DNA from 3 places in the Streptomyces sp. NPDC002588 genome. Region 1 is predicted to be linked to each of the others. Evidence: riboswitches for the same ligand, from Rfam matches in the RefSeq annotation. Region 1 holds a riboswitch; each other region holds the start of a gene.
The links. A riboswitch is a leader RNA that binds a small molecule or an ion and turns the genes downstream of it on or off. The one in region 1 is predicted to bind S-adenosylmethionine.
Positions count from the first base shown of each region.

Region 2: it holds a riboswitch for S-adenosylmethionine, as region 1 does, so the genes downstream of both, ABT057_RS24815 (putative leader peptide) here and thrC (threonine synthase) in region 1, are expected to answer to the same signal.
Region 3: it holds a riboswitch for S-adenosylmethionine, as region 1 does, so the genes downstream of both, ABT057_RS37355 (aminotransferase class V-fold PLP-dependent enzyme) here and thrC (threonine synthase) in region 1, are expected to answer to the same signal.

Region 1 is NZ_JBEOWF010000028.1:85,174-92,685, forward strand. Features, by position in the region: gene ABT057_RS29370 (serine/threonine-protein kinase) at 1-1,061, shown strand, start outside; gene groL (chaperonin GroEL) at 1,187-2,809, opposite strand; gene ABT057_RS29380 (cold-shock protein) at 3,134-3,340, opposite strand; gene ABT057_RS29385 (ubiquitin-like small modifier protein 1) at 3,805-4,083, opposite strand; gene thrC (threonine synthase) at 4,080-5,366, opposite strand; SAM riboswitch class I at 5,385-5,531, opposite strand; gene ABT057_RS29395 (glucosyl-3-phosphoglycerate synthase) at 5,712-6,656, shown strand; gene ABT057_RS29400 (alpha,alpha-trehalose-phosphate synthase (UDP-forming)) at 6,772-7,512, shown strand, end outside.
Region 2 is NZ_JBEOWF010000022.1:15,998-23,509, forward strand. Features, by position in the region: gene ABT057_RS24795 (dipeptide ABC transporter ATP-binding protein) at 1-867, opposite strand, end outside; gene ABT057_RS24800 (ABC transporter permease) at 849-1,775, opposite strand; gene ABT057_RS24805 (ABC transporter permease) at 1,772-2,731, opposite strand; gene ABT057_RS24810 (ABC transporter substrate-binding protein) at 2,735-4,357, opposite strand; gene ABT057_RS24815 (putative leader peptide) at 4,539-4,661, opposite strand; SAM riboswitch class IV at 4,690-4,799, opposite strand; gene ABT057_RS24820 (TauD/TfdA dioxygenase family protein) at 5,432-6,328, shown strand; gene ABT057_RS24825 (ABC transporter permease) at 6,328-7,218, shown strand; gene ABT057_RS24830 (ABC transporter ATP-binding protein) at 7,215-7,512, shown strand, end outside.
Region 3 is NZ_JBEOWF010000043.1:10,880-18,391, forward strand. Features, by position in the region: gene qcrB (cytochrome bc1 complex cytochrome b subunit) at 1-162, shown strand, start outside; gene trpD (anthranilate phosphoribosyltransferase) at 296-1,360, shown strand; SAM riboswitch class IV at 1,435-1,551, shown strand; gene ABT057_RS37355 (aminotransferase class V-fold PLP-dependent enzyme) at 1,695-3,068, shown strand; gene ABT057_RS37360 (protein kinase domain-containing protein) at 3,135-5,285, shown strand; gene ABT057_RS37365 (Lrp/AsnC family transcriptional regulator) at 5,458-5,739, opposite strand; gene ABT057_RS37370 (rhomboid family intramembrane serine protease) at 5,736-6,440, opposite strand; gene ABT057_RS37375 (hypothetical protein) at 6,608-6,847, shown strand; gene ABT057_RS37380 (NYN domain-containing protein) at 6,883-7,512, shown strand, end outside.

The DNA.
Region 1 (7,512 bases):
ACGACGGCCCGCGCGTCCTGGACTTCGGGATCGCCCGCATCACGGACGGGCAGATGCTGACCAGCGCGGGCCTGATGATCGGAACCCTCGGTTTCCTCTCGCCGGAGCAGGTGCGGGGCACGACGGTCACCGGGGCGTCGGACGTCTTCAACCTCGGTGCCGTGCTGGTCGCGGCGGCCGGGGGCAGCGCGTTCGGGCAGGGCACGCTGGACACGATGACGTACCGCGCGCTGCACGAGGAGGCGGACCTGTCCGCCGTACCCGAGACGCTGCGCCCCGTCGTCGAGGCGTGTCTGCGCAAGGATCCGGAGCAACGGCCCACGGCACGACAGTTGCTGGACCGGTGCGCGGACGCCGCCGTCCCCGCGGCGCCCTATACGCCGACCATGGCCGACACGGCCGGCTTCGCCCCGTACTCCGCCACCACCACACCGGAACCCCAGACCGGCACAACGCCCACGGCCACTCCCACGGCCACGCCCTCGACCTCGACCCCGAGTCCGACGTCGGCCCCGACCTCCGCCCCGGCCCCGACTCCGGCCCCGGTCGGATACCGGCACAATCCCTGGCACGTCGCCCTCCTGGTCCTGCGGAACGGGCTGATCCTGTCCGTGTCCGGCGTGGCGGCCCTGGCGACCGTGTTCGTCGGGAGCTATCCGCCCATGGTCACACTGGTGGCCGCGGTCTGCGCGGTCGCCGCACTCCTGCGGCTCGTCGCCGTGTTCGGCACCGTCCGGCACAGACTCACGTTCGGCGACGCGGGCATCGGGCTGGGCGCCCCGGACAACGCTGTCGTCCTGCCCTGGACCGCCGTCAGGTCCCTGGCGATCGAAGCACGCGGCAAGGAGACCTTCGTGGCCGTGCTGCTCGCCGAGGGCCGGACCCTCCCCACCGGCTTCAGGAAACCCCCGTGGGTCCGCACCCGGCGCAAGGGCCTCGTCCGCATCCGCACGACACGACTCGCCCCGGTCACCGACACGCCCCCGCTCCCGCTCCCGGAGGCGGTGCGCACGTACGCCGCCCAGCACGGCGTCCCCCTCACACAGACGACTCGTCCCTGACCTCCCGGGCTCGGGGAACGGACCGCGGGACGGTCGCAGGCCTCCGGAAACGCCCGAGGGCGGTACCCCTGTCGGAACAGGGGTACCGCCCTCGGTGTGAAGGACAGTCGATCGACCGGGGTCGATCAGAAGTCCATGTCACCGCCCGGCATGCCGCCGCCGGCCGGGGCCGCGGCCTTCTCCGGCTTGTCGGCGATGACGGCCTCGGTGGTGAGGAAGAGCGCGGCGATGGAGGCGGCGTTCTGCAGGGCAGAGCGGGTCACCTTCGCCGGGTCGATGATGCCTTCCTTGACCAGGTCGACGTACTCGCCGGTCGCGGCGTTCAGGCCGTGGCCCGGGGTCAGGTTGCGCACCTTCTCCACCACGACACCGCCCTCGAGGCCGGCGTTGACGGCGATCTGCTTCAGCGGGGCCTCGAGCGCGATGCGCACGGCGTTGGCGCCGGTCGCCTCGTCACCCTCGAGCTCCAGCTTCTCGAAGACCTGGGAGGCCTGCAGCAGGGCCACGCCACCACCGGCGACGATGCCCTCCTCGACGGCCGCCTTCGCGTTGCGGACGGCGTCCTCGATGCGGTGCTTGCGCTCCTTGAGCTCCACCTCGGTGGCGGCACCGGCCTTGATGACGGCCACGCCGCCCGCGAGCTTGGCCAGGCGCTCCTGGAGCTTCTCGCGGTCGTAGTCCGAGTCGCTGTTCTCGATCTCGGCGCGGATCTGGTTCACGCGGCCCGCGACCTGCTCCGAGGAGCCGGCGCCGTCGACGATGGTGGTCTCGTCCTTGGTGATGACGACCTTGCGGGCCTTGCCCAGCAGGTCGAGGGTCGTGTTCTCGAGCTTGAGACCGACCTCCTCGGAGATGACCTCGCCGCCGGTGAGGATGGCGATGTCGTTCAGCATCGCCTTGCGGCGGTCGCCGAAGCCCGGGGCCTTGACCGCGACGGACTTGAAGGTGCCGCGGATCTTGTTGACGACCAGGGTCGACAGGGCCTCGCCCTCGACGTCCTCGGCGATGATCAGCAGCGGCTTGCCCGACTGCATGACCTTCTCGAGGAGCGGGAGCAGGTCCTTGACGTTGCCGATCTTGGAGTTGGCGATGAGGATGTACGGGTCGTCGAGCGACGCCTCCATCCGCTCCATGTCGGTGGCGAAGTACGCCGAGATGTAGCCCTTGTCGAAGCGCATACCCTCGGTGAGCTCCAGCTCCAGACCGAAGGTCTGGGACTCCTCGACGGTGATGACGCCTTCCTTGCCGACCTTGTCCATGGCCTCGGCGATGAGCTCGCCGATCTGGGTGTCGGCGGCGGAGATGGAGGCCGTGGAAGCGATCTGCTCCTTGGTCTCGACGTCCTTCGCCTGCTCGAGCAGGGCACCGGAGACGGCCTCGACGGCCTTCTCGATACCGCGCTTGAGGGCCATCGGGTTGGCGCCGGCGGCTACGTTGCGCAGGCCTTCCTTGACCAGGGCCTGGGCGAGAACGGTCGCCGTGGTCGTACCGTCACCGGCGACGTCGTCCGTCTTCTTGGCGACTTCCTTGACCAGCTCGGCGCCGATCTTCTCGTACGGGTCCTCGAGCTCGATCTCCTTGGCGATGGAAACACCGTCGTTGGTGATCGTGGGGGCGCCCCACTTCTTCTCGAGGACGACGTTGCGGCCCTTGGGGCCGAGCGTCACCTTCACGGCGTCCGCGAGCTGGTTCATGCCGCGCTCGAGGCCGCGCCGCGCCTCCTCGTCGAACGCGATGATCTTGGCCATGTGAAGTGGTCCCTCCAGGACTGGGGGTGATTCCTTCGGACCGCGCCCGCGCCCGCGACGGACGGCTCGCATGCCCCGTGGTTCCTTGCCCCACCTGGCCTGCGGGCCTCACCGACCCGGTCCATCTTTGTCACTCTCACCTTCAGAGTGCTAACGCCAATGATTAGCACTCGGCATGCCCGAGTGCAAGGTGCGCCCGCGAAGCGGGCTCGATGAGGGGTCCGGGGCGTGGGCCGTCCGGGCGTGCCGAAGGGCCCGTACCCCGGGAGGTACGAGCCCTTCGAAGATGAAACAGAAGAACGTCGCTGTCAGTCGGCGCGTGCTTCAGCCGGTCGCCAGCCGGACCATGTCCGCCTGCGGCCCCTTCTGGCCCTGCGAGATCTCGAAATCGACCCGCTGACCCTCTTCCAGGGTGCGGTACCCGTCCATCTGGATCGCGCTGTAGTGGACGAAAACATCCGCACCACCGTCGACCGCGATGAAGCCGTACCCCTTCTCCGCGTTGAACCACTTGACGGTGCCCTGAGCCATGCCTAACTCCCCTATTACTGGCCCTTGCACAGATCCACACTTCGCGGATCCGGGTCAGACCTCACCCCCCAGTTGGTTGGGGGCGTGCGCCGGAACGCGTCGACCGCGGCTGAATGTATCTGTCCAACTGCCGTCTGCAACAGGTCAGTCGGACGAGAATTCTGGACGCACGCGATCCGGAATGTGGCGAGAATTCGCCTGAATTCAGGGCAAGTCGGGCCCCGTAAAAGCCACAAATGCCACGCAAGAGACACACACTTTGGCTACTTCTTGTCGGGCCAGGGCAGAAATCAAAGGCTCCGGATCAAGGGCGCGCGACCCGGTTCCCCAACTGTACCGCGCTCAACCACACTGAATTGCCCCCTCCACTTCTCTCACGGAGGGGGCAATTCGATGAACACTCGGTAATCACTGTTACCGACGGTTACTACCAATGAGTACTACTCGCCGGTACTGAACGTGGGTCAGCATCCGCCGGCGACGGCCGGAATGATGGAGACACCCGCGCCGTCCGGGGTGGCCGTCTCCAGTCCCTGTTCGAAGCGGACGTCGTCGTCGTTGACGTACACGTTGACGAACCGGCGCAGCTTGCCCTGGTCGTCGAGAACGCGGGCGGCGATACCGGTGTGGTTCTTCTCCAGATCGGAGATGACCTCCCCGAGGGTCGCGCCCTCGGCGGTCACCTCGGCCTGGCCGCCGGTGTAGGTGCGCAGGATGGTGGGGATGCGAACGGTCACGCTCATGCGAGGCCAGCCTCTCGGAAAGAGTCCAGGTTGGGGCGGATGGTCGCGGTGAGGCCGGTGCCTGCCACCGCGTCCAGGGTCTTCAGGCCGTCGCCCGTGTTGAGGACGACCGTGGTCTTCGTCGGGTCCAGCAGACCGTTCTCGATCAGCTTGCGGGTCACGCCCACGGTCACGCCACCCGCCGTCTCGGCGAAGATGCCCTCCGTCCGCGCCAGCAGCTTGATCGCGTCGACGACCTGCTCGTCCGTCACGTCCTCCACCGCGCCGCCCGTGCGGCGCGCGATGTCCAGGACGTACGGTCCGTCGGCCGGGTTGCCGATCGCCAGCGACTTGGCGATGGTGTTCGGCTTCTGCGGGCGGACCACGTCGTGACCGGCCTTGAAGGCCACCGACACCGGGGAGCAGCCCTCCGCCTGCGCACCGAAGATCTTGTACGGCTTGTCCTCGACGAGCCCCAGCTTGATCAGCTCCTGCAGACCCTTGTCGATCTTCGTGAGCTGGGAGCCGGAGGCGATCGGGACGACCAGCTGGTCGGGAAGCCGCCAGCCGAGCTGCTCGCAGATCTCGTACGCGAGGGTCTTGGACCCCTCCGCGTAGTACGGCCGCAGGTTGACGTTGACGAAGCCCCAGCCCTCGCCCGCCGGGTCGCCGATGAGCTCCGAGCAGAAGCGGTTGACGTCGTCGTAGTTGCCCTCGATGCCGACGAGCTCTCCGCCGTAGATCGCGGCCATGACGACCTTGCCCTGCTCCAGGTCGTGCGGGATGAACACGCAGGAGCGGAAGCCGGCGCGGGCCGCCGCGGCGCCCACCGCGCCGGCCAGGTTGCCGGTGGAGGAGCAGGACAGGGTGGTGAAGCCGAAGGCGCGCGCCGCCTCGATGGCCTGGGCGACGACCCGGTCCTTGAAGGAGTGGGTCGGGTTGCCGGAGTCGTCCTTCACGAAGAGGTTGCCGGCCTCGACGCCGAGCTCGCGCGCCAGGTTGTCGGCCTGGACCAGCTGGGTCCAGCCCGGGTTGATGTTCGGCTTGTCCGCCACGTCGGCCGGGACGGGCAGCAGCGGCGCGTAGCGCCAGATGTTCGCGGGTCCCGCCTCGATGCGCTTGCGGAGCTCCTCCGTCTCGTAGGCGGAGAAGTCGTACGCGATCTCGAGCGGGCCGAAACACTCCTCGCAGGCGAAGACCGGCCCGAGCGGGACGCGGTGACCGCATTCGCGGCAGGAAAGAGCAGCGGCGGGACCAAGGTCCACGGTGGAGTCGGTGGTGCTTGCAACAGTCTGCGCAGCCATGTGAGGCGAGGCCCTTTCTCCTCATCTTCCTCACGACGCATCTCGCCGTGAGACGGATTTGGCACCTTCCCTAGCCGGGAGCCTCACCACATCGACGTGGTCAGACCGGCTGGAGGGTTGCCGGGGCTTCATCGGGCCGTATCCCTCTGCCCCTCTGGATGAGCGGTATGCGGTTGTTGATCTGAAATGAACGCCGATGACCCCGGACATGCGATGGTCATCCGCGTTGTTCAAGACTGTAACCGAAGGCCAGGACAGTTGAGATAGTCGTCCGAACCGCGAGATGGATCACACGGTCACCTGCCGTGCACCCGGTGTGATCACGACAGTGAGGAGCCGCAGACTGTGCTTCAAGAAACTGAGCGCTGGCTGGCCACCCGCTCCTGGTCCGTGACCGATCGCCCGCTCCACCGGATACTCGCGGCCAAGCGTGCCACGGGCCAGTCGGTGTCGGTGGTCCTGCCCGCACTGAACGAGGAGGATACGGTCGGCGACATCGTCGCGATCATCCGTCACGACCTCATGCACCAGGTCCCGCTCGTCGACGAGATCGTCGTCGTCGACTCGGGATCGACCGACCGTACGGGTGAGGTCGCGGCGGCCGCGGGCGCCCGGGTCGTCCACCGCGACGCGATCCTGCCCCGGATACCCGCCGTGCCCGGCAAGGGCGAGGTCCTGTGGCGCTCCCTGCTCGTCACGACCGGGGACGTCGTCTGTTTCATCGACGCCGATCTGAAGGAGTTCTCCTCCGACTTCGTCTCGGGCATCGTCGGCCCCCTGCTCACCGACCCGGGCGTGGACCTGGTCAAGGGCATGTACGACCGTCCGCTCGGCGGCGCGGCCGGCCAGGGCGGGCGGGTCACCGAGCTCATGGCCCGGCCCCTGCTCAACCTGCACTGGCCGCAGCTGGCCGGTTTCGTGCAGCCGCTCGGCGGTGAGTACGCGGCCCGCCGCAGCCTGCTGGAACAGCTGCCCTTCCCCGTCGGATACGGCGTCGAACTGGGCATGCTGGTCGACGCCCTGCACCTGGTGGGCCTCGACGCCCTCGCCCAGGTCGACGTCGGCGTGCGCAAGCACCGCCACCAGGACGGCCAGGCCCTGGGCCGGATGGCCGCGGCAATCTACCGCACCGCCCAGCTCCGCCTGGCCCGCGGCCACCTCGTGCGCCCCTCCCTCACCCAGTTCGAGCGGGGCGCGGACGGTTTCGAACCGCGCACCTACTCGGTGGACACGGAGGAGCGGCCGCCGATGGCGGAGATCTCGGAGTACCAGTCCCGCAAGGTCGCGTGATCCGTCGCGTAACACCGGGGGCGGGCCGTATACGGCTGGATACGGCTGGATACGGCCCGTCCACGGGGAGCGACCGTACGTTTGAGCGTTTCCCGACCGGGCTAGGTTGAGGCGTATGGCTTCCATGCACGACGCTGTTGCTGCTCGGGGTGCTCAGGTGCTGGTCGCGTCGAACCGGGGCCCGGTCTCCTACACGGTGGGTGAGGACGGCTCGCTGCACGCGAAACGCGGGGGCGGCGGGCTGGTCTCCGGCCTGTCGGCCATCGGCCCCGAAGCGGGCGCCCTCTGGGTGTGCTCGGCACTGTCCGAGGGCGACCGGGAGGCGGTCTCGCGCGGCGTCGGCGAGGAGGGCGTGCGCATGCTGCCCATCGCCGCCGACGTGCACGAGGACGCCTACAACGGCATCGCGAACTCGGTCCTGTGGTTCATCCACCACCTCCTCTACCAGACCCCGCTGGAACCCGTCTTCGACACGGAGTTCCGCCGCCAGTGGGCGTCGTACGAGACCTACAACCGCGCCTTCGCCGAGGCGCTCGCCGAGGAGGCGGCCGAGGGCGCGGCGGTCCTGGTGCAGGACTACCACCTGTGCCTGGTTCCCGGGATGCTCCGCGAACTCCGCCCCGACCTGCGCATCGGGCACTTCTCGCACACGCCGTGGGCGCCGGCGGACTACTTCGGGCTGCTGCCCCGGGACATCCGGGAGCAGTTGCTCGGCGGCATGCTCGGCGCGGACCGCCTGGGCTTCCTCACCCGGCGGTGGGCGGACGCGTTCGGCGCGTGCTGCGCGGAGTTCGTCGGCGGCACCGGAAAGACCCTGATCGGCGTGCACGGTCTCGGCGCCGACGCCGACTTCCTG
Region 2 (7,512 bases), on a different contig from region 1:
GGGGCGTGCCGTGGCCAGGCTCGGAGCGTCGGCCAGCAGCCGCCGGGTGTACTCGTGCCGCGGGTTGTCGAGGACGTCGCGGGTCGGACCCGCCTCGACGACCCGGCCCTCGGACATGACCACGATCCGCTGCGCCCGGTCGGCGGCGACGCCGAGATCGTGGGTGACCAGCAGCACCGCGGTGCCGTTCTCCTCGGTGAGGTGCTGCAGGTGGTCGAGGATGACCCTTTGCACGGTGACGTCCAGAGCGCTGGTCGGCTCGTCCGCGATGATCAGCTCGGGCCGGCCGGCGATGGCGACGGCGATCAGGGCACGTTGCCGCATCCCGCCGGACAGTTCGTGCGGGTACTGCCGGGCGCGGGTGGCCGCGTCGGGCAGCCCGGCCTGGTCCAGAATGGCGATCGCCTCGGTCGACGCGGAGCGTCGCCTCGCCGGCTGGTGGATGCGCAGCACCTCCGCGACCTGCTCACCGATGCGTTTGACCGGATTGAGCGACACCGCGGGGTCCTGGGGCACCAGGCCGATCCGTGCGCCGCGTACGGTACGCAGCTCTCGCTCCGACAGCGAGGTGAGGTCGCGGCCTCCGAAACGGACCGTGCCGGCATCGATGCCGCCGTTCGCCGCCAGGAGCCGGATGATCGCGTGCGCGGTCGTACTCTTGCCCGATCCGGACTCGCCCACCACCGCGGTCACCTCGCCCGGCCATACGTCGAGGTCGACGCCCCGCACCGCCTGCACCGTGTCGCCGAGGGTGCGGTACGACACCGAGAGGCCCCGCACCTCCAGCAGTGGTTCCCCTGTGTTCGTCACATTCCCACCCGTTCCGGGTCCGTTCGTCGTCGGGCCGGTCATCGCTGTCGGGACCATTCGCCGTCCAGCGCTCGCGCGATGCGGTTGGTGGCCAGCACGGTCGCGGCGATCGCCAGCCCGGGCAGCGCGGTGAGCCACCACGCATTGGCCAGGTAGTTGCGGCCGTCGGAGATCAACGTGCCCCATTCCGGTGCGGGAGGCGGCGCCCCGTAGCCGAGGAAGCTCAGCGACGACACGGCCAGGACCGAGGCGCCGAAGTCGAGCGTGGCCAGGACGATCACCGGGCCCAGCGCGTTGGGCAGCACGTGCCGGCCGAGGACCGAGTACCAGCGGGACCCGCACGAGCGGGACGCCTCGACGAAGACCGCCTGCCGCACCCGCAGCACCTCCGAGCGCGTCACCCGGGCGAACGCGGCGACGCCGGCGGCCCCCACCGCGACCGCGACCTTCACCGTTCCGTAGCCCAGCGCCGTGACCAGCGCCAGGGACAGGAACAGCGCAGGGATCGACAGCAGAACGTCGACGAAGCGCATCAGCACGTCGTCGGCCCAGCGGCCGACGAACCCGGCCACCAGGCCGAGCAGACCGCCGACCACGAAGGCGACCGCCACCGCGATCAGCGTCGCCTTCAACGACAGCTGCGCACCGTGCACCACCCGGGAGAACAGATCGCGCCCCAGCTCGTCGGTGCCGAACCAGTGCGCGCGGCTCGGGCCTCGGAAGTTCTGTGACGGTACCCCGTGCAGCGGGTCCTGCGAGGTGAACAGACCGGGCCGGAACGCGGCCAGTACCACGAGGACCACCACGAGGACCGACGCCGTCAGACCGGGCCGGCGCAGGAAGAACCGCAGGACGCGCCGCAGTTCGGGACCTCGCCCGGGATCCGGGCCGATGCCGGGTTCGAGCGGCCGCGCCAGGCCGAGCGCCGCGCCGGTGGCGGCGTCGTCCACAAGGGGCCGGGTCATGCGAAACCCTCCTTCCGGCCGGAGGCCACCACGATCCGAGGGTCGAGGAGCGGATAGACGAGATCGACGATCAGGTTGGCGAGCACGAAGATCAGCGCCCCGAACACCACGACCCCCTGGACCAGCGGGATGTCCTGGGCCGTGACCGCGGCGGCCGTCACCCGGCCCAGCCCGTCGCGGGAGAACACGGTCTCCACGACCACCGAACCGGCGATCAGCTGCCCGGCCAGCAGCCCGACGACCGTCAGCGCCGGCAGCGACGCATTGCGCAGCGCATGCCGCAGGTGGATCCGCAGCCTGCCCGCCCCCTTGGCCCGCGCGGTCTCCGCATAGGCCTGATCCAGGGCGGTGAGCAGGCTCTTGGCCAGCACCTGGGCGACCTGCGCGCCGGTCGGTATCGCCAGCGTCAGCGCCGGAAGCACCAGGCCCCGCAGCCCGTCGTTGCCGAACGCCGGGAACCAGCGCAGCCGGAAGGAGAACACCTCGACGAGCAGCAGCCCGACCCAGAAGGTCGGCACCGACACGCCCAGCGGCGGCAACGACAGCAGCAGTTGCCGAAGCCATCGCTGCGTGGCGAAGGTCGCCGACACCGCGAGGCCCCCGCCGAACACCACCGCGAGCAGCAGCGCCGCGCCCGTCAGCGTCAGGGTCTGCGGCAGTGCGTCGCCCAGGGTCGAGGTCACCGGACGGCCGGTGGAGACCGAGTCACCGAAGTCCCCGCGCACCGCGTTGCCGAGGTGGTCGGCGTACTGCACGAGCACCGGCTTGTCGAAGCCGTACTCGTGCCGAAGCCTGGCGAGCTGCGCCGGGTCGACCTGCCCCGAGTCCGCTCCGGCACCTGCCATCGCCGACACCGGATCACCGGGCAGGAAGTCCAGCACCAGGAACGAGACCGTGTAGGCCGCCCACAGCACCCCGAGCGCCTGCGCGACACGTTTGATCACATAGCGGCGCATGCGCTAGCCGATCCAGGTGTCGTGCAGCTGGATCCGGCTGGAGGCCTCGAAGTCGAGGCGGTGCACCTTCTTCGCCGCCCCGAGCTGGGTCTCCAGCTCGACCACCGGCACGACGTATGCGTTCCGCACCAACAACTGCTGAGCCTGGCGGACCAGTTGCTTTCGTTCGGCCGCATCGGTGGTCGCCGCCTGCCGGCTCAGCAGCGAGTCCAGCGGGCTTGCCGGCAGGCGGTAGAAGTTGGCCAGCTTCGTGGAGAACGAGCTGCGCAGGATGTCCGGGTCGGCGCGGGTCACGTTGCCCCACACGACGTCGAAGTCACCGGACTGCAGCGTCGGGGCGAACTGGGTGATCTGCCGTTCCTTGAGCACGACGTCGATGCCGACGGCCTTCAGCTGCTGCTGGATCAGCTCCAGCGCGGGCTGGTTCGTGGCCGCGTTGGCGAACCACGTGACGGCCAGGCTCAGTCTGGTGCCGTTCTTCGTCCGGACGCCGTCGCTGCCGGTCTTCCAGCCGGCCGATTCCAGCAGGGACTTCGCCTTCGCCGCGTCGTAGGTCAGATCGGAGCCGAGGTTCGCGTAGTCCGGCGTGGTGTGCGCGAGGATGCTGGTGGCCGGCTGCGTGCCGGTGGGGAACACGGCATCGACGATCTGCTGCCGGTCGACGGCGAACAGGATCGCCTGACGCACCTTCGCGTCCTTCAGCAGCGGCCGGGAGTTGTTCAGCCCCAGATTGAACACGTTGCCCGGGTTGGCCCGCCGCAGCAGGCTCAACTGACCGCCCTTGAGCGCCGCCTCGTTGGCCTTGCCGACGCTGCTGATCGCGTCCACCTGACCGGACTGCAGACTGCCGACGCGCACCCCCGCCTCGGGCACCACCTTGAAGACCAGCCTGTCGAGGTACGCCTCGCCCTTCTTGGTCCACAGCGTGGAACCCCAGGCGTACTTGGCGCGCCTGGCCAAGGTGACCGACTGGTTCTGCACGTACTGCTTCAGCGTGAACGGGCCGCTGCCGACGACACCCTGGCTGCACCTCTGCTGCGGGGACTTCTTCACGCTCGCCGACGACTCGATGCCCAGCGAGAACGTGGAAGTGGCTTGCAGGAACTGGGCGTTGGGCTGCTTGAACTTCACCCGCACGGTGAGCGGGTCGACCACGGAGGTGCTCTGCACACCGCTCAGATACCCCTCGGCCAGGACCCCCAGGGCGCCGAGCTTCGGCACCGCGTCGAAGTTGTCCTTCACCACCTGCGCGGTCAGTGGTGTCCCGTCGCTGAAGGTGACACCCGATCTCAGGTGGAAGGTGAACGTCGTCGTGTCCGGGCTGATGTCCCAGCTCTTCGCCAGCCACGGCACGATCTTGCCGGTCCTGGGGTCCTGGTCGGTCAGGGAGTCGACGACCTGGCGCAGGGAGTAGACGGTGTCGTTGCTGGCGACCTGCTGCGGATCCACGCAGCCGGCGTCGGAACCCACCGCGAAGGTCAGTGTGCCGCCGGACCTGGCCCGGCCGCTGTCGCCGCTCGAACTGCTCCCGGTGCCGGAGGAGCATGCGGTCAGAAACAGACTGGTCGTCAGGAGCGCGGTCAGTGCCGCCCGTCGGGCAGGGCGGGAATCCGGATGCGATATCACGGAATGAGTTCTCCTACTCGAAAGCCGTCACGCACGTTTCCGCGCGGACAACGAAGAGGCGTGGAAGGCGTTGCCCGCGAGAAAGAGCGACACGGTCCACGAGAGGTGAGGGGAAAACGTGAGGAGTTTGCCGGGCGTCAAAACCAGCGGTGAATGTCCTCAGACAGCAGAGAGGGCGAAGTCAGCCATGACACAGGCAGCTGGTGATGCGCTGCAGGTCGATGTGGCGTCGGCGGGAGAACCGGGAGGGGGCCGCCGCAGCCGCCATGGAGGGATTCGAGACGCTGCTGTGCCGCACGCTCATTCCTCCATGTCCAGGCCCCTGCCACAGGGCCACGCGCTTGCCGGGTCGGCGACCCGGCCGGGCTTTCACCTGGAGCACCCCACCGCGTCGGAGGGTTGCCGGTCAGCAAGCCAGGGCTTGATGCTGACACTCAATGCCAGTTGAAACTTTACCGATCTCCGTCGTAATCCGTCAATGCCGAGACGCGAGTCGCACGGCCCGCGGCGGCGCGCCAGGCCTCATGGCCGCCGACGAGGGAAGCCTCCACGCTTCGGCAATGTGAAACCTGTCCGGAACTCATTGACCGACCGGGTGGACATCTGCTCCACTCACGTCCCATGACCCCGCGCGTGGATTTGACTCGGAGGCGCCACATCGACCTGGCGCATGTCTCCAGCGCGTTCTGTTGTCGTTGATCCGGAAAGCGTGCCGCTGATCCGCGAAGCGGCCCCCGGCAGCGGCCGCTGCCAGGCCGCCGCCTCAGCGGTGTCCTCCCGACGAACCGCCGTGCCGACTGCGTGATCGCCTTCTTCCCCCGGCGCCGCTCTCCGCTCCTGCACTCTCCCTGAGCAGAAGCGCGTGCGCCGGACTCGAGGTCGGCGAGGGCACGTGCCGCCGGCCACAGGCCGACGGCCTTGTCGTACAAGTGGCGCGGCCCCGGCGGGATTTCGGGCCCGCGCATCGCGACCGACCCAGTACCGGCTTCGTGGCCGTTCATCGCTGCCCGTCACCCGTTCACTCCGGCTCTCAGCACCCGGCAGTGCGCCCCATTCCTCGAGAGGGACCTCCTCATGCCTCCGTCCATCCGCAAGCTCACGGGCCACATCGGCGCGGCCGTCGAGGGCGTCGACTTCACGACGCCCCCCGATCCCTCGACGATCACGACGCTCCGTGATGCCCTCAACGAGCACAAGGCGATCGTGTTCGACCACGTGCAGCTCGACAACGCCGGCCAGGAGCGTGTCGCCGGCTGGTTCGGCGACCTGACAACCGCCCACCCCAACGTGCCGGCCGCCGACGGTACGACGAACGTGCTGGCCGTCGACAGCGAGACGTCCAAGGCGAACGAGTGGCACACGGACGTCACCTTCGTGCTCAACCCACCGCAGCTCACCACACTCCGGTCCATCGTGACGCCGCCCTACGGTGGCGAGACGCTCGTCGCGAACGCGGCCGCGGCCTATCGAGCACTGCCCGAGCCGCTCCGTGCTTTCGCGGACTCACTGCGCGTCGTCCACACCAACCAGTACGACTACGCGCGCCCCTCGGCCACGACGGCACAGCGGCAGGAGTACGACCGGGTCTTCGTCTCGACGCCGTACGAGACGGAACACCCTCTCGTACGCGTGCATCCGCTGACCGGTGAACGCGGGCTGTTCATCGGCGGGTTCGCCAAGCGGATCGTCGGCCTGTCCAGCGGTGAGTCGGCCGATCTGCTGCGCATCCTCCAGTCGTACGTGACCCGTCCGGAGAACATCCTGCGCTGGACCTGGGCCCCCGACCAGCTGCTGATCTTCGACAACAGGATCACCCAGCACTACGGGGTGGACAACTACGACGACCACCCGCGCCGCCTGAACCGTGTGACGGTCGCGGGAGACGTGCCCGTCGGCGTCGACGGCCGCCGTAGCGAGCAACTCGTCGGTGACGCCTCGCACTACAGCAAAGTGCTGGAGGTGGCTGCCTGATGACCGAGGTCAGCCTGGAGAGGCCGGCCCTCGGTTCGGCGGCCGCCGAACCGACGAGCGCGCCGGAGCGCGAGGTCTTCCTGCCACGCGACGCCCGCCGCCGGACCCTGGTCCACGCACTCCGCGAACGCCTGCGCTGGCCGCTGGGGATCTACACGACTCCGGTGGTGATCCTCATCGCCTGGGAGGTCCTGGCCAGAGCCGGAGTGCTGAAGAAGACCTACGCCCCGGCACCGACCTCCATCGTCAGGTCCGCCGTCGATCTGTGGCGACAAGGCGTCCTCGGGCCGGACTTGGCCATCTCCCTGCAACGGGCCGGCATCGGTCTCGCGATCGGTCTCACGGTGGGCATCGTCAGCGGGGTGCTCGGCGGGTTGCTGCGCAGCGGGGAGTATCTGTTCAACGGCGTCGTGCAGATCCTGAACACGATCCCGCTGCTGGCGGTGCTGCCGCTGATGATCGTGTGGTTCGGCATCGACGAGCTCACCAAGGTGCTGCTGATCTCGTTCGGTGCGGGCGTCCCGATGTACGTCAACCTCTTCGCCGCGATCCGCGGCGTCGACCAGCGGCTGATCGAGATGACGCGGACGACGGGCGCGGGCACCTGGCGCCTCGTGACGCGGGTGCTGGTGCCCGGTGCCCTGCCCGGATTCCTGGTGGGCCTGCGTTTCTCCCTCGCCTACAGCGTCCTGGGCCTCGTAGCGGCCGAGACGGTCAATGCCGACAAGGGCCTCGGCTTCCTCATCACTCAAGGACAGACGTACCTGCAGACCGGCCAGGTCTTCGTGGGGCTGGTGATCTACTCGCTCCTCGGTCTGCTCGCCGACCAGTTCGTCCGGGCTCTCGAGCGGGTGCTGCTGCGGTGGCGCCCCAGTTATGAGGCAGCATGAGCACGACCGTTGAGACGCAACCCCGTCGGCAGGCCGGCGCCGTCGTCGAGAAGGTGGTCCGCCGGTTCGGCGACCGGGTCGTCCTCGACCATCTGGACCTCACCATCGCCGGCGAGGAGCTGGTGGTCCTGCTGGGCCCCTCCGGCTGCGGCAAGAGCACCCTCCTCAGGTTGCTCGCCGGCCTCGACCGGCCCGACGGCGGGCGGGTGGAGGTCCCGGCCAAGCGCGCGATCGTGTTCCAGGCCGACCGTCTGCTGCCGTGGCAGCGGGTGCTGCGCAACGTCACCCTCGGTC
Region 3 (7,512 bases), on a different contig from region 1:
ATCGGCCCGGCGGTCGACGAGAACGGCGTCGAGCGCAAGATCAAGCGCTCCCAGAAGCTGCGCGCCAAGATCAGCGGCGCGTACTTCGGCGAGGACCAGCAGATCCCGAAGCCGACCGTGGAGGAGTACAAGGAGATCACGAGCGGCCACGGCCATCACTGATCACTGAGGCGTCGCCACGCCTGCACGAAGGGCCCCGTCCGGTGTTCGGACGGGGCCCTTCGCCGTGCCCTGACCTGGATAGGGTGGGGCCCGTACGGTTCCACGACCGGCTCTACGACACCCAGGAGCGGCTATGAGCGCTGTGACCCCCGCTGGAGGCGACACCGCGGCGGGCCGTTCCTGGCCCGACGTGCTGAACTCGCTGCTGTACGGCCGGGACCAGAGCGCCGAGGCCACGGCGTGGGCGATGGACCGGATCATGCAGGGTGAGGCGACGGACGCGCAGATCGCCGGGTTCGTGGTGGCCCTGCGGGCCAAGGGCGAGACCGTCGAGGAGATCAACGGCCTCGTGCGAACCATGTACGAGCACGCCAACGTCATCGAGGTGCCCGGCCGCACGGTGGACATCGTCGGCACCGGCGGCGACGGCGCGAAGACCGTCAACATCTCCACCATGTCGGCGATCGTCGTGGCCGGCGCCGGCGCCACGGTCGTCAAGCACGGCAACCGGGCCGCGTCCTCCGCGTCCGGTGCCTCGGACGTCCTGGGGAAGCTCGGCGTCAATCTGGAGCTGACCCCGGCGCGGGTGGCCGAGGTGGCCGGGGAGGCCGGGATCACCTTCTGCTTCGCGATCAAGTTCCACCCGGCGCTGCGCCATGCGGGTGCGGCCCGCGGCCAGCTGGGCATCCGTACCGTTTTCAACGTCCTCGGGCCGCTGACCAACCCCGCCCGGGTGCGCGCCCAGGCGGTCGGCGTCGCCGACCCCCGCATGGCGCCGGTCGTCGCGGGCGTCTTCGCCGAGCGCGGCAACTCCTCCCTGGTCTTCCGGGGTGACGACGGCCTCGACGAGCTGACCACCACGGCCACCTCGCGGGTGTGGATCGTCCGCGACGGCAAGGTCACCGAGGAGAGCTTCGACCCGCGTGACGTCGGCCTCGAACTGGTCCCGGTGGAGGCCCTGCGGGGCGGCGACCCGTCGTACAACGCGGAGGTCGCCCGCCGCCTGCTGGACGGCGAGACGGGCCCGGTCCGCGACGCCGTACTGCTGAACTCGGCGGCCGCGCTGGTGGCCCTGGAGCCCGGCTCCGGCACCCTGGCCGGGCAACTGCGCGCCGGCATGGACCAGGCGGCCGAGTCGATCGACTCGGGTGCGGCCAAGCGGGTCCTGGAGCGCTGGGTGGCCGCCACCAACGCATAGCGAGCCCGGGTGATCGTCCCGCGATCCGGACACGGGTTGCGGGGCGACGATCACTTCACGTACGTTTCTGCACAGGTCATGAGTGACAGTCATGAGGCCCCGGCCGACTGTCCGGCAACCCTCCGTCCGTGGCGGGGTGCCCCGGGTGAAGACCAGGCCGTAGGCAGTGAGGTCTACGGCAAGCGCGGACCCCTCACTCTCTTCCGAGAGGCACAGTCCAGGGGTCCTGGTCTCGAGGGAGTCTTCCGTGAGCAAGCGAATGCGATAGGGCGCCGAGCCCCGCCTCCGCACACCCTTTTCACTCTTCTCTCTTTCCTCTCACGGGAGTTCCGTCATGTCCGTCGCCACCGCTGCCTTCACCGCTGCCTCCGTTCCGGCTGTTTGTACGCCTCTGCCCGTTCTCGGACGAGATGTCACCGTCCCGCTGGTGACGGGCGGCGAGGTCACCTACGCGGCACTCGACTACGCGGCCAGCGCCCCCGCCCTCCAGCGCGTCTGGGACGACGTCGCGGCCTACGCCCCGTACTACGGCAGCGTCCACCGCGGCGCCGGCTACCTCTCGCAGCTGTCGACGGACCTGTTCGAGAACGCCCGCCGGACCGTCGCCGAGTTCCTCGACTGCCGCCCCGACGACCAGCTGGTCTTCACCCGCTCCACCACCGACTCCCTGAACCTCCTCGCCGCGGCCCTCCCCGCCGGCTGCCAGGTCTTCGTCTTCGAGACCGAGCACCACGCCTCGCTGCTGCCCTGGCGGGACGCCCGGGTCACCTACCTCGACGCCCCGCGCACCCCGGGCCGGGCCGTGGAGACCCTGGAGCGGGCCCTCGCCGACCGCGACCCTCGCGGACCGGCCCTGGTCTGCGTCACCGGCGCCTCGAACGTCACCGGCGAGCTGTGGCCCGTACGGGAGCTCGCGGCGGCCGCCCACGCGCACGGCGCCCGCATCGTCCTGGACGCGGCCCAGCTCGCCCCGCACCACCCGGTGTCCGTCCGGGACCTGGACGTCGACTGGGTCGCCTTCTCCGGCCACAAGCTGTACGCCCCCTTCGGCTCCGGCGTCCTGGCCGGCCGCGCCGACTGGCTGCAGGCGGCCGACCCGTACCTCGCGGGCGGCGGCGCCAGCCGCAAGGTCACCCGGCGCGAGGACGGGGGAGTGGACGTGGAGTGGCACGACAGCGCGGCCCGCCACGAGGCCGGCTCCCCGAACGTCATCGGCGCCTACTCCATCGCCTCGGCCTGCAAGGCCCTCACGGAGGCCGGCTTCGACACGCTGGTGGCCCGCGAGCGGTACCTGATCGAGAAGGTGCGCACCGGCCTCGCCGAGGTCCCGGAGGTCCGGATCCTCTCCCTCTTCGGCGACGACGCCCCCCGGGTCGGCGTCATCTCCTTCGTCGTCGAGGGCTGGAACAGCTCCCACTTCGCCGCGGCGCTCTCCGCCGAGTACGGCATCGGCGTCCGCGACGGCCTCTTCTGCGCCCACCCGCTGGTCCGCACCCTCCTGGGCAGCGACCCGCAGGCCCAGGGCGAGTGCGGCGCCCCCGAGGCGGCCCCGGGCGAGAAGTCCCTCAACGCCATCCGGGTCAGCTTCGGCGCCGGCACGCCCGACGAGCACGTGGACCGCTTCGTCGCGGCCGTGCGCGAGCTGGTGGCCGACGGCGCGAAGTGGACGTACCGCACCGAGGACGGCCGCTGCGTCCCCGCCGTCTGACGGACCCGTGTCCATCCGGACCGATACGCTCCCCTCGGCAGCTGTACGGAGGCAGGGGGAGCACGGGTGCAGGAGCTGCGCGAGACGGATCCTCGGACCATCGGTCCCTACCAGGTCATGGGCAGGCTGGGATCCGGCGGCATGGGCGAGGTGTACCTCGCCGAGGCGCGGGGCGGGCTGCGGCTGGCGCTGAAGGTGGTGCGGGCCGAACACGCGGAGGACCGGACCTTCCGGGCACGGTTCCGGCATGAGGTGCGGGCCGCGCAGACCGTGGGCGGCGCGGGGACGTACACCGCCCGGGTCGTGGACGCGGACACCGGGGCCTTACGCCCGTGGATGGCCACCGAGTACGTGGCCGGGCCGAACCTGCGCGACGCGGTGCTCGACGGCGGGCCGCTGCCCGCCGGGGCGGTCCGGCTCCTCGCGGCCGCGCTCGGCGAGGCACTGGCCGCGATCCACGGCAAGGGGCTGGTCCACCGCGACCTCAAGCCCTCCAACATCCTGCTGGCGCCGGACGGTCCCCGGGTCATCGACTTCGGCATCGTCCGGGCGCTGGAGGGGACGGCGCTGACCCGGACCGGGGTGGTGGTCGGCTCGGTCGGCTACGTCTCGCCGGAGCAGATCCGCAACGGCGCCCAGGTGGGCCCGGCCAGCGACGTCTTCTCGCTGGGCGCGGTCCTGGCGTACGCGGCCGGCGCCAAGGAACCGTTCGGCGAGGGACAGGACTCGGTCGTCCTGCTGCGGATCCTCACCGGGGACGTCGATCTGTCCGCCGTGCCGGAGGAGCATCTGCCGCTGGTCGAGTCGTGTCTGCGGGACGACCCCGGCACCCGGCCGACGCCCGCGGACGTGGTCGCGGCCACGGGACACACCGCGCGCTCCCTGCGCGAGGGCCTGCGGTCCGGCTGGTACGCCGAAGGGGCCCAGGAGGCACCCGGCTGGGCCGACGGCGGTGAGCGCTGGGTCGCGGAACACGGCTCGGGGGAACGGGAGAGCCGGGTCGAGTACGTGGCGCCCGTGACGGTCACCGACCTGCCGGAGGCCGGGGAGCCCGCACCACGGCCGCCCTCGCGGCGCCGGCTGCTGGCGGCCCTGGGCGGCGGCGCGGGGGTGGCCGCGGCCGGGGGCCTCGGCGGATGGCTGCTGCTGCGGGACTCGTCCGCCGGCCGGGACCGGGTCACGGCCGGCCCCTCCTCGTCGGGCACACCGGCGGCGCCCCGGGCGGGCTGGCAGTACAAGGTCCAGGGGCTGGGCGGGAAGCGCGGGCCCTGCGCCGCGCTGTCGCCCGACGGGAAGCGGCTGTACGTGGGCGGCGCGGACGGCTCGCTGCACGCCGTGGGGCTGAACGGGGTGAAGGTCTGGCGGACCCCGCTGGGCGGCCAGGTCATGTCCCCGCTCGCCACCGTCGACGGCGTGTACTGCCTGCTGTTCGACGGACAGGAGGGAGCGACGAAGCTCTGCGCGCTCAGCCACGCCGGGAAGGTGCGCTGGACCAGGCCGCTCGCCGCGGCGACCAGCCAGTTCCCGGTGGCCTCGGGCAGGCTGGTCCTCGTGTCGTACGGCAGGACCTCGGACGCGGGCGGTGTCCGGGCGTTCGCCCCGGACGGCAGCGTGCGCTGGAGCACGTCCACGGGGGCGGCGCCGACCAGCGAGCCCATGGTCGCGGACGGGGTGGTGTACGCCGGCACCTTCGGGGACGAGGTGCGGGCCCTGGACGCGGCGAGCGGGAAGCGGCGGTGGACGGCGCGGGTGGGCCTCGACACCGGGCGGCCCACGCTGGTCGGGAACGTACTGGTGGTCGGCTCGGGCGGCGAGAAGACGCTGCACGGCCTCAGCCCGACGGGCACGTCGCTGTGGGACCGGGCCGACGACGAGGTGGGCGGCGGCCGCTACCTCACCTGGACGGCCTTCGGCGGCCGCGCTCTCACCGCCACCGGCTACCAGCTCGTGGCCCTGGACCCCGCCGACGGATCGGTGGCATGGACCTTCCTGCTCACCGGCGAGGGCAGCCAGTACAGCGATCCGGTGGTCGCGGGCGGCACCGTCTACCTGAGCCAGGGCTCGACGCTCTACGGCGTGAACCGACGGGGCGAGCGGACCTGGCAGCGACGGGCCGAGGGCGGAGCGTCCATCGGCACCCAGAGCCCGGTCGTCCACGACGACCGGATCTACGCCGCCACCGCCGACGGCATCACCGCCCTCGCCCTGAAGACCTAGTGCTGTGACCGGAAAGGTTCACCGGGTCGCGACGCCCGGCACGGCGCCTCGCCGCGTTGTCGCATCACCCGAGTACATCCAGTACACGGGTCATGCTCCGCCTTGCGATGCACCGCACCGGACGCCGCGAGCTATCCGGCAAACCTTTCCGGTCACAGCACTAGCCAGGGCGCTAGCTGTCGAGGCCGATCGCGAACGCCGCCTCCAGGTCGTGCTGGGAGTAGGTGCGGAACGCGACATGCGTGTCGGTCGCCTCGACGCCCGGGATCTTGCTGATGCTGCCGGGGATGACCTCGGCGAGGTCCTCGTGCTGCTTGACCCGGACCATCGCGATCAGGTCGTAGGTGCCCGTCACGGAGAACACCTCGCTGACGGAGTCCAGCGCGGCGATCCGCTCCGCGATCTCGGGGATCCGGTCCACGCTGGTCTTGATGAGGACGATCGCGGTGATCACGGCTGGTTCTCTCCCTGGGGGGCCGGAGCTGGGGCGCCCTTCACTCTAGTGGTACGGCCGAAACGGGCCCACGCGTAGCCGAAGCCCAGCCCGAAGCCCACCAGGTGCGCCAGATAGGCCACCCCGGGCCCCTGGGAGGCCTGCCCCACCGCGATCCACTGGAGCGCCGCCCAGAACGGCAGCACCACCCAGGCGGGGAACCGCAGCGGCAGGAAGAACAGGAACGGCAGAAGACTGGTCACGCGGGCCCGGGGGAACAGGTACAGGAACGCGCCGAGGACGGCCGAGATCGCCCCGGAGGCGCCCACCAGCGACTGCGGGGAGTCCGCGTGGGCGGCGGCGTACCCCAGCAGGGCCAGAGAGCCGCAGCCGACGTAGAAGAGCGTGAAGTGCAGGCGGCCCATCCGGTCCTCGGTCATCGCCCCGAAGACGTAGAGGAACAGCATGTTCCCCAGGAGGTGCACCCAGCTGCCGTGGACGAACAGGGCCGTGACCGGGGACAGGGCGGCTCGTGCCGAGCCCGCGAAGAGTTCCGCGGGGACGACGCCCCAGTGGCGGAAACAGGCCCGCTGGGCGGCGAGCAGCTCGTCGCCGGTGCCGTAGGCCGGATTGAGCCCCGAGGCCGGGCCGGTCACGAAGACCAGACAGCACACGCCGATCAGTCCGTATGTCACCGGCGCCGAAAGACGCTTACCGATCATGAGCACAGAGTGTGACGCAATCGGACGCACCGGGACGTACCGCCTCGCCGCCGACCGGCCCCTGGAACGGATGGGCGGCGAGTACGCGCCAGGCCGTAGGGTTACGAGCCACACGCTCCGGGTAGTCCGGGGCGTCACGGACACTGGAAGGAAGGCTGGCAGCCGCGATGACCGTTCCCCTGCCGACCGCGACCACGCGGTGGCGCTGCACCCTCTGCGGCAACCTCACCCGGTTCGACGTGACGCGCTCGTCGAAGGTCGTCGAGTACGTCCACCTCGACCTCGCCGGTGAGCCCAGCGTGGAGGAGCGCGAGGTGGTCAGTGAGACCATCGAGTCGGTGCGGTGCCGCTGGTGCAACGCCGTGGATCAGGTGGAACTCGTGGATCGGCCGGGCGCCGGCTCCTGAGGGAGCGGGCCCCGCACAGCATTGGGGTGTGACGGATGGTGGAGAGCTCAGGCGGGGGGCCGGGCGACGGCGCCGCTGAGGTGCTCGACCGTCCGCTGCCCGACGGCGTGCGCCGCCGGGTCGTGCAGATCGTCTCCGACGGCTTCGGCGGGCTGACCGTCGGCGAACTTCCCGCCCAGCTGAGGCAGTACGCCCGGTTCGCCCCGAACCGCCGCGCCAAGTTCGCGGGCAACGCGATGGCGGCGGCGCTGGAGACCGATCCGCTGTTCCGGCAGCGCATCGCGGAGAAGTTCAGAGAAGTCCAGCCGGAGCTGTCCGGCGCTCTCGACTCCGGTTCGCCGACCCCGGCCGCGGACCCGCTCGACGTGGCGGCCGCGGCCTACGTACTGCGGCCCACCGGCTGGGTGAAGCTGGTGACCGCGGCCGGCGAGGAGGCGCAGCGGGCGGACGCCGAGCGCGCGGACGAAGAGAACCGTGCCGAGTTGGAGCGGCTGCGCGAGGAGCTCGCGCACGCGCGCGAGCAGACCCGTGCGGACACCGAGCGGCTGCGCACCGAACTGGACGCGGCGAAGAAGGAAGCGGAATCCCTTCACCGCAAGCTGCGTTCGGCCCTCAGCGACGTCAAGCGCGGTGAGGCCGCGCTGCGCAAGGTGCAGAGCGAGATC